3 regions of the Thermosediminibacter oceani DSM 16646 genome follow, and region 2 is predicted to be linked to each of the others. Evidence: riboswitches for the same ligand, from Rfam matches in the RefSeq annotation. Region 2 holds a riboswitch; each other region holds the start of a gene.
The links. Region 2 has a riboswitch for cobalamin ahead of TOCE_RS07180 (ABC transporter substrate-binding protein). Riboswitches for the same ligand answer to the same signal wherever they lie in the genome.
Positions count from the first base shown of each region.

Region 1 (3,278 bases), 630 kb from region 2:
GAGGTCAGAGCGGCCAGGGAGAACAGAAAGGCGGTAGCCAAGAGGGAGGACAGCAAAGGCAGGGCAGCCAGGGAGGCCAGCAGGGGTGCGGGCAGCAGGAGGGGAGTCAGCAACAGGGAGGCAGCCAGCAAAAGCCCGACTGGTCTAAATACGAAAAGATGGTATTTCTCATCCATTCCCATTGGAACGAATTCCGGGAAGAAGCACTGAAAAAAGGGGCGGGAATGGAGATGATCACTGCCTTTAACGGCAAACTGAACGAACTGACCCAAATGCTTACAAGGCAGGACCTTTACGGCGGCCTGCTGGCAGCCAACGACCTTTACGATAGAACCGTGGCTTTCGGAAGGCTGTTTCAGGGCGGACCGGCGATGGGTGCAAAAAGAACATTGTATTACACAAGGGATGCGGCGTACAGGGCTCTAAACAATCAGGGTCAGGAAGCGGCAGCCTCGATGAGCAAAGCCCTGCAGGAGTGGGAAACGGGCAAATCGCAGTTGAAAGACACCATGGTGGCCAGCAAGGTCGAATTCTCGCTGAAGGAGCTGTCCGAAGCTATTGATGCAAAGGATCCCAACCTCATCAAGATGAAGTACCAGATAGCCGAAAAAAATATAAAGGAGGCGGAAAAAAGCGTACAGCAAAAGTAATCAGAGGAGAGCCCCCAGCCGGAAAACCGGGGTGGGGCCCTTTATTTCCGGCGCCTTAGGCGCGGTAAAAACGACACACGTAGCAGGTCCCGCCGATTTTTCCGTATTTACGGGTAAACGAGCCTCCCACTGCACCGAAAGCCCAGACACCCGCGCCAGGTGTTCCACCTCACCTTTGATCCCTCTTGAGCCCACCGGAATTATATCGTGCACTTCCGAAAGGCCTAAAAGCCGCTTCACAGCACCGGTATCGGCTATTTCGGGGTCATCGAGGCTGACCTCGTTTCCCACCTTCGGAACGCCGAGGCAGTAAATCCCGTCCCCCGATTTTGTCCTCCCCATGCGCAGCCCCTTTTCTTTAACGAGGCCGACGGCAGTTACGCCCAGCCCGGTCTGGCAGGTAGGGATGTTCTTTTCGGTGCTGATGGTGACGGGTATATTAAGGCAGGACGCGGAAAGTTCGTCGGTGATGCCCTTCAGCAGCCCTTCGCCCGTTGGCGACGGTTCGCTGCATATAGTTGCGGTGACGGCCAGGGGGTCCGCACCTATTGCCAGCAGTTCCATCAGCGCCACACGGCAGGTGAACCTGCCGGTGATGTAAGGCGGCACCTTCACCACATCCCTTTCCTTCTCCCCGATGCCTCCCGCGGAATCGCAGGCAACGGCAAGATATATCCCGGGCTGAATCTCCACCAGGGCCACGTCCCTATTCGGTGCGGCTGCGTTTTTATAGGGCATTGTATTCACCCTTTGACCGCCGTATAATAGAGTAAAGCACTGCGGAGGCAGCCACGTTCAGCGCTGAAACTACTATGAGGTAAAGCACCATCGCTGCGAAAAAGCCGGTCCCAAGGAAAGGGATTAAACTTGCCGGCGCCAGGATACCATTCATCAGCCAGGCGACGACCACCGCAAGTATAAGGTTCTTTTGGCCCACGAGACCGAATACCCAAGCGAAAAATGCCATTTCCGCCGCTACTAAAAGGTGTATCGGCATCGACAGCGGAAAGCCCACGTTCATGCTGGTGAATATATGCCCCAGAGCGGCGGTCATGGCTCCGTAACCGGGACCGAGAAAGAGAGCGGCCATGTATCCCGGTGCCGAGTCGAAGGCCACGGTTCCCGTGGGGCTGGGCACCTTTATGGCGGCCCCTACGAAGCTAAGGGCTATAAACATGGCGGTTAAGGTTAGATTTTTTGTTTTTTGATTGATCATGGATAATACCTCCTGTCCGGAATTATGAGTTAACTGGTAAACAAAAAAGTCCACAGTCTAATTTACAAATTAGACCGTGGACTTTACCATCATCCCCGGACACTACCTTTCAAGGCAGGTCTCCTGGCTCCGGTTCATCGCCGCCTTATGCCTTCCCGGTTTCCCAGTGGCATCTTATAAGGCGGCTTCCCGTTACAGTGGCGGGACCGCGCCGGACTTTCACCGGACTTCCCTATTCTCCCCAAAAAGGGGCACCTTGAAGGTTTCAAATTTCCAGTTTTAAAATAATTATAAAACTTGTGAAGATGATTGTCAAGTTGCTGAAGGTATGAAAAAGCTGAAAACCGAACCCTCGCCTTCGCGGCTCTCCACCCAGATCCTGCCGCCATGGGCTTCCACCAGTCCTTTGGTGATGGCAAGACCCAATCCCGTACCCCCGGTCTTGCGGGAGCGGGATTTTTCTGCCCTGTAGAACCTCTCGAAAATGTAAGGCAGGTCTTCTTTTTTTATACCGCTGCCGGTGTCTTGTACCTTGAAAACTACCCCTCCTTCGGCCTTCTCTGCGGAGAGTTCTATCCTGCCGGAAGACGTGTGCTTCAGGGCATTGGACAGCAGGTTAGTTATTATCTGCACGAGACGGGTCGGGTCCGCGTATACGGCCGGCAGGTTCCGCGGGAAGTTGATGTCGAACCGTATACCTTTAGCCTCTGCCTCAGCTTTGAAATGGATGAATTTACCCGCAAGTTCAGCGGGGAAGATCTTGATTCTATTCAATTCCAGCTTGCCTGCCTCGACGAGGCTTAAGTCCGACAGGTCTTTAATGAGGCGGGTCATCCGCGAGACCTCTTCTTGCAAGGATAGCATCAGGGCCGGCGTGGGTTCCAGCACTCCTTCCTGGATGGACTCAAGGGTGCCCTGAATTATGGCTATGGGGGTCCTTAGTTCGTGGGCTATGTCCGCAGTCAGGTTCCTGCGCAGTTCCTCGCTTTTTCTTATTTTTTCGGCCATGGCGTTGAAGTCCTCGGCAAGACTGGACAGCTCGTCTCCGGTTTCCAGCGTGATCTTTACGTCTCTTTCGCCCTTGGAAAAGCGCTTTACGGCTGCTGAAAGCTGTTTTATCGGTTCCGTCAATCGCCTGGAGACCAGCGCTCCTATTAAGAGGGCCAGGCCGAGGCCGAAGGCCACTGAAAAGAGGGAATAGGAGGACAAAGTCCTGTAGAAAACGAATTCCAGGCTTCTCTCGGCGGGCTTAAGGGGGGATCTCACGGTGACGAAGCCCACGATTTCACCTCCGGAATGCACCGGTGCCGTGATGCTGGCGGTGCGTGCCTGCCCGTTGAAGCCGCGCGTGGATGCTACTACCCTGCCGGATGCATCGGTTACTATTATATCGTTCTGCATTAAAAATATCA
Region 1 is NC_014377.1:2,019,608-2,022,885, reverse strand. It holds gene TOCE_RS12000 (hypothetical protein) at 1-650, shown strand, start outside; gene TOCE_RS10075 (AIR synthase related protein) at 651-1,388, opposite strand; gene TOCE_RS10070 (ECF transporter S component) at 1,378-1,866, opposite strand; cobalamin riboswitch at 1,963-2,140, opposite strand; gene TOCE_RS11750 (sensor histidine kinase) at 2,179-3,278, opposite strand, start outside.
Region 1: another riboswitch for cobalamin. It lies ahead of TOCE_RS10070 (ECF transporter S component); the one in region 2 lies ahead of TOCE_RS07180 (ABC transporter substrate-binding protein).

Region 2 (3,278 bases):
AAGATTCATGTAAACCTCCTTCCATCCCTGAGAGGAAAAACTCCCAAGCATCCAGAAATAAATATGCTGGAGCTTTTGGCCGCTGAAATACATCAGAAAGGACACCACGGCGGAAATGAAACTGCTTATCGCGATACCGGCAAGCAGGAGGGTGTGAGAACTGGTCCTTCCGCCGATCCCGGCAATGACGTAGACGATGATTACAGTTAAGAAGGCCCCGAGGAAGGCAAAAGCGGGCACGGACCCCATGCCCATAACCTTCACTCCCTGAAACAGCAAAATGGCAAGGGATGCACCCAGTGAAGCACCGGCGGAAGCGCCGATAATATAAGGGTCGGCTAAAGGGTTGCGAAATATGCCCTGATAGATGACCCCGGCTGCGGAAAGTTCCGCTCCTATGAGAAAAGCCAGTATTATCCTCGGAAGCCGCAGGTTCAAAATTATTACTTCCTGAGAAGACGACCAGTCGGAAACCACTCCGGCACCGATACCGGGAATTTGACTCGCTATTATCTTTAAGATCTTTGACAGCGGTACGTTTACCGCTCCCGTTCCCAGCGATACGAAACTTGCGAGAAGTATCAATACCAGCAGCAGGGCGTATATTTTCGTAGTCTTGTTTTTTAGGTCCATCCTATAACCACCGTCAATCTTTAAAAATTTCGGGGTGAATTATCTTAGCAAGCTGCTCCAGACCGTCGACGAGCCTTGGGGTGGGGAGCTGGAGTATGTCTTCATCCACGTAAAAAACTTTGCCTTCTTTGACGGCTTTTATATTTTTCCAACCGGGGCGGTTACTTATATCTTGTTCTGATGATTGACCGTTATTGCCATGATAGGAATATATAATTATATCCGGATTTTTAGCGATTACCATTTCCTGGCTGTACTCGGGATATTCTTTCTCCGCATCAGCGGCAATATTCCGCCCCCCGGCTTTCTCTATAAGATCGTGCACGAAAGTTCCGGGCCCTGCAGTTGTGATGGGCGAATGCCATAGTTCGTAAAAGACTTGAGGCCTTTTATCGGTAGGGATTGAAGAGACCCGGTCCTCAACGGCTTTTATTCTATTTTTAAGACCGGACACCAGTTCCTCGGCCTGCTGGACCTTGTTCGTCGCTCTTCCGATAAGCTCTATGGCGCCAAAGATCTCGTCGATGTTCTTAGGATTTAGAACAATTACCGGGATGTTTAGTTCTTCCAGTTTTGTTACCGGTTTTTCATGCATGCTGGTAGCGATAACCAGGTCGGGTTTGAGTGATATAACCTTTTCCATATTCGGGTCGGCAAAACCGCCTATTTTTTCCTTTTTCTTTGCCTCTTCGGGATAATCACAGTAATCGGTAACGCCAACGACTTTATCGCCTAAGCTCAGGGCAAAAAGGATTTCGGTATTGCTCGGAGCGAGCGACACGATTCGTTCCGGTTCCTTTTCAATGACAACCTCTCTTCCCATCTGGTCCTTTATTTTTACCGGGTATGTATTTTGGTCGTTATGATTGGGGTCCGCTTGGTTTTTCGCACCGCACGCGGTTAATGAAGCTAGTATCACCACAATGAGGATCGCGGGAATTATTCTTTTGAATTTTAGTTTCATTTTGAAACCTCCTTTTATTTTAAAAAAACTATAACCCAGCCTTCATCACTTAAGGCTGGGCAAACTACCTTCGTAAAGTACTCACCCCTTCCTCGAAGGCTTCGTACCGCGGCCGACGGGCAGGTCTCCTGGCTACCGGATCATCTTCCCTGCGCCTTCCCAGGATTTCTCCCAGTGGCTCAGCAGTTTATCCCCGGTTACAGTGGCGGGACCGCTCAGGATTTGCACCTGATTCCCTATTAAACCCCAAGGGTACCTGTCGGCGGTATAAACTTTTTTTTACTTTCTTATTAATATTATACTTTAAAATTTTAGCCTAGACAAGCTATTAATTTTCTTTTTCTTCAAGGACCTCATGCAGCATTTTCTTGATTTCATCGGCGCTTTCCATCTCAAGGGCTTTCGCTGCGATTTGCTTTGCCTGGTCGTACGTCAATGACCTTATTACTTTCTTAACCTGCGATATCGAAGTGGCGCTCATGGAAAATTCGTCAAGGCCCAGACCTAGCAGGATAGGAGCGGCGAGGGGGTCTCCCGCCATTTCTCCGCACATGCCCGTCCATTTTCCCGCCTTATGGGATGCGTCGATGACGTTTTTTATCAGCCTAAGCACGGCAGGGTGGAAGGGTTCGTAAAGGTGGGCTATTTTCTCGTTCATCCTGTCCACCGCAAGGGTGTACTGAATCAGATCATTGGTGCCTATGCTGAAGAAATCCACTTCCTTAGCAAGTATATCAGCGATAACGGCGGCCGAAGGAATCTCGACCATTATGCCGACTTCCAGGTTTTCATCGAACGGCACACCCTCCTGCCTGAGCTCGTTTTTAGCCTCTTCTAAAATCGCGTTAGCTTTTCTTATCTCATCAATACCCGATATCATAGGGTACATAATTTTGATATTACCGTAATGGCTGGCCCTTAGGATAGCCCTCAACTGGATTTTTAGGATGTGAGGTCTATCCAGGCACATCCGGATCGCACGCCATCCCAGGAAGGGGTTCAGTTCTTCCGGCATGTCAAGGCTGGGCAGCTTTTTATCTCCGCCGATGTCAAGGGTCCTTATTATAACAGGCCTGGGGTTCATCGCCTCGGCTACCTGTTTGTAAGCCTGGAATTGCTCCTCCTCATCGGGGAGGTTTTCCCTGTCCATATACAGAAATTCTGTCCGGTAAAGGCCTATACCCTCAGCTCCGTTTTCCAGCGCGCCCCTGACATCCTTCGGAGTTCCGATATTTGCTGAAAGTTCGACCCTTCTAGCACCGTCTCTGGTCTCAGCCGGAAGATCCCTTAGCTTTTTCAGTTCTTCCCTGTATCTGATGTAATCTAATCTCAGGGCATGATACCGCCGCAGGGTCTCCTCATCGGGGTTCACGTAGACAATGCCCTTGTTGCCGTCGATTATTACAGTATCACCGTCATTGACCTCTTTCGAAAGGAATCCCAGGCCGACGACAGCCGGTATCTCTAACGACCTTGCCATGATCGCCGTATGAGACGTTCTGCCTCCCATATCAGTCGCAAAGGCCTTCACCTTTTCTTTATCCATCTGGGCGGTATCAGAGGGAGTTAGATCCTTCGCAACCACAATTACATCTTCGCTTAAATCCGCAAGGGATTGGATCGGAACGCCCAGTATATTTTTTAAAATCCTGTCACCCACATCTTTTATATCTGCAGCCCG
Region 2 is NC_014377.1:1,391,571-1,394,848, forward strand. It holds gene TOCE_RS07175 (FecCD family ABC transporter permease) at 1-633, opposite strand, end outside; gene TOCE_RS07180 (ABC transporter substrate-binding protein) at 647-1,597, opposite strand; cobalamin riboswitch at 1,699-1,872, opposite strand; gene ptsP (phosphoenolpyruvate--protein phosphotransferase) at 1,926-3,278, opposite strand, start outside.

Region 3 (3,278 bases), 1.0 Mb from region 2:
AGGTAATAGATTATATAGGTAAAATATTAACCCCTACTCTACTTATAATGCTCGCTATAATCATAATCAAAGGAATAATAGACCCCATAGGCGGATTTACTGCTTCTAAAATACCGAATGCTTTTGGTAGATCCTTTATGGAAGGCTATCAAACAATGGATGCCCTCGGTTCTATAATTCTTGCAGGAATCATAGTAAATGCAGTAAGAGAAAAAGGATATGATAAGCCAGGGGATCAGATCAAATTAACAATTCTTTCCGGACTAATAGCTGCCCTTGGGTTACTTTTCGTATACGGCGGTCTTATGTATCTCGGGGCTACTGCTTCGACCCTCTTTGATGGAGAAATAGGAAAGACAGCGTTATTAATTTCCATAGTCGAAAAGGAATTCGGGAGTTTCGGCAAAGTCGCTCTCGGGCTTGCAGTCTCTCTTGCATGCATGACCACATCGGTAGGTTTAACGGCAACTGCCGCCGAATATTTCAGCCGCTTGACAAAAAACAGGATTAGCTATAAGACCATGGTAGTAATTATATCCCTCTTCAGCGCTTTTATGGGTGCTTTTGGAGTAGAAAAGATTATTAAATTCTCAGTCCCGATTCTGGTATCGGTATATCCGGTAGTCATAGTTTTAATCCTGATGAACGCCTTCGGTTCGTTTATTAAAAATAATCGTTGTTATGTATATGCAACCATTTTTACGTTGCTGATAAGTGTTGTTGATGGATTGTCAGCAGCCGGATTAAACGTTAATAAAATATATGAAGTTATGTATTATTTGCCTTTTGCCAAAGAAGGATTCGCCTGGGTATATACAGCAATTTTTGGAATTATGTTAGGCATGATGCATTCTGCTTTCAACAAGACATTGGAAAAAGAAAATAACTAATATGAGGTCTGATTTGGCATATGGAGGACAAAGTCAATGACATAATAATAGAATTTATAGAGGTGAATATTCAACCAAAGTTCATCATACCGAAGAAAATATATCGCTGGCTTACGGAAACTTTCGGGGTAAAAGTAATTTATATAATCTTTTCCATTATATTGTTGGTAATATCCTATTGCGGAATAGTATCTTTACTAAAAAGAAAATACGATGTATTTCTGATGATTATTATTGCATTTTTCATAGTATTGGGTTTTATGCTTACACTGCTCGGATGGTAGGTTTTCTATCCTTTGTCGTTAAGGAATGTAATATTGATTTATTTAAAATATTCTATTATAATATTATTAACTGAAAAGTAAAACTGAATACTCAGCGGACAGGTGCCCGTATAAGGGAGAATAGGGAATCAGGTGAAAGTCCTGAGCGGTCCCGCCACTGTGAGGGGGATATTACCTTATATAATGCCACTGGGAAACCGGGAAGGCGTAAGGTAAAGATGAACCCGAGCCAGGAGACCTGCCTGTCTTGCTTTTGCTTTCGGGATGATGGTAAAGTCCCTAGCTGTGTTTTTACGCAGTTAGGGACTTTTTTAATTAATAATCCTTAAAAGGGGGTTTTTACAATGAAACTTTTAGAAGAGGCCTTAAAAAACATAGGTGATCTGGATGAAATTTCAATGAAAAAAGCCAAAGAACGCCTGGACAACCTCACCAAACCTCGGGGTAGTCTCGGAATTCTAGAGGATTTAGCCGTAAAAATGGCAGGCATAAAAAGAGAACTCTACCCGAAAATAAAAAACAAAGTAATAACAATCATGGCGGGAGACCATGGCGTCGTAGAGGAAGGCGTAAGCGCTTTTCCCCAGGAAGTTACTCCCCAAATGATATTAAATTTTCTTTCCGGTGGAGCGGGAATAAATGTTCTTGCCCGCCACGCCGGGGCCAAAATAGTATGCGTGGATGTGGGCACCGCTGCCGATGTTTTTCATCCCGATTTGATAATAAAAAAAGTAAGGCGGGGAACGGACAACATCTCACGGGGACCCGCGATGACCAGGGAGGAAGCAATAAAGGCAATAGAGGTTGGCATTGAAACGGCATGGAACGAAATAGACAAAGGTGCCGATATTTTAGGCACCGGTGATATGGGTATAGGCAACACTACCCCGAGCAGCGCAATTTTAGCCGTATATTCCGATGAACCTCTGGAAAAATTGGTCGGCAGGGGAACGGGAATTAATGACGAAAGGCTGAAATTAAAAATCAAGGCTATAAATAGGGCTCTTGAGATAAACCAACCGGACCCCAATGACCCTATAGGAGTCCTCTCCAAGGTAGGCGGGTTGGAAATAGGGGCCATAGCCGGATGCATCCTCGGAGCCGCATCACGCAGAATACCGGTAGTTATCGATGGCTTTATATCGACGGCTGGCGCAATTATAGCAGCCAAAATCGAGCCCCTCTGTACCAATTATATGATCGCATCCCATTCTTCGGAGGAGCCGGGCCATAAAACCATGTTAAAGCTCCTGGGGCTCGAGCCGATGCTCTCCATGAGAATGAGGTTAGGAGAAGGCACGGGAGCGGCTTTAGCTTTTAACCTTGTCGAAGCAGCATTAAAAATAATCAGCGAAATGGCAACCTTCGATGAAGCGGGTGTATCCGGACAATTAGAATAAAAATTATAAGAACACCCCGAACAGGGAACATATGGTATTTGCCTTTGGTTCCGGGTTTGGGGTGTATACATTTTTAGTTTCAGTATTTTCGCTTCAATGATTTAATAAATTCTTCGACTTTGTTTTTATTTTCGGGTTGAAACTTAAAAGTTTTAGCTCACCTTGCCGGTGAGCTAAAAACCCTATAAAACTTTTTTATTTTTCACTTTTTCCGGATAGCGGGAAAGGTCCAGCACATCTTCATCAAAGAGCTTGGAAAAGTTCTTGAATTCCCGAAGGCTCAAATCACTCAGTTTCTTATTCTTCTTGATACAGTAGGAAACCATCTTCCCCACCACCTCGTGGGCTGCCCGAAAGGGCATGCCCTTTTTCACCAGGTATTCGGCGTAATAGGTGGCGTCGGAAAAGCTTTCTTCTACGGCTTTCTTCATGTTTTCCTTCTTGATCTTCATGGTGGAAAGCAATTTCGGCAGTACCTTAAGGCACCCAATCACGGTATCCGCCGTGTCGAAGAGCGGCTCTTTGTCCTCCTGCATATCCCGGTTGTATGAAAGCGGCAGGCCTTTCATCACGGTCAGGACCGACATCAGGTTGCCGAAGACCCGCCCCGCCTTCCCCCGGATGAGTTCCAGCACGTCGGGATTCTTTTTCTGCGGCATAATGCTGCTGCCGGTGGCGAAGGCGTCGTCCAGCTCTATAAAATC
Region 3 is NC_014377.1:150,083-153,360, reverse strand. It holds gene brnQ (branched-chain amino acid transport system II carrier protein) at 1-890, shown strand, start outside; cobalamin riboswitch at 1,259-1,434, shown strand; gene cobT (nicotinate-nucleotide--dimethylbenzimidazole phosphoribosyltransferase) at 1,519-2,574, shown strand; gene argH (argininosuccinate lyase) at 2,757-3,278, opposite strand, start outside.
Region 3: another riboswitch for cobalamin. It lies ahead of cobT (nicotinate-nucleotide--dimethylbenzimidazole phosphoribosyltransferase); the one in region 2 lies ahead of TOCE_RS07180 (ABC transporter substrate-binding protein).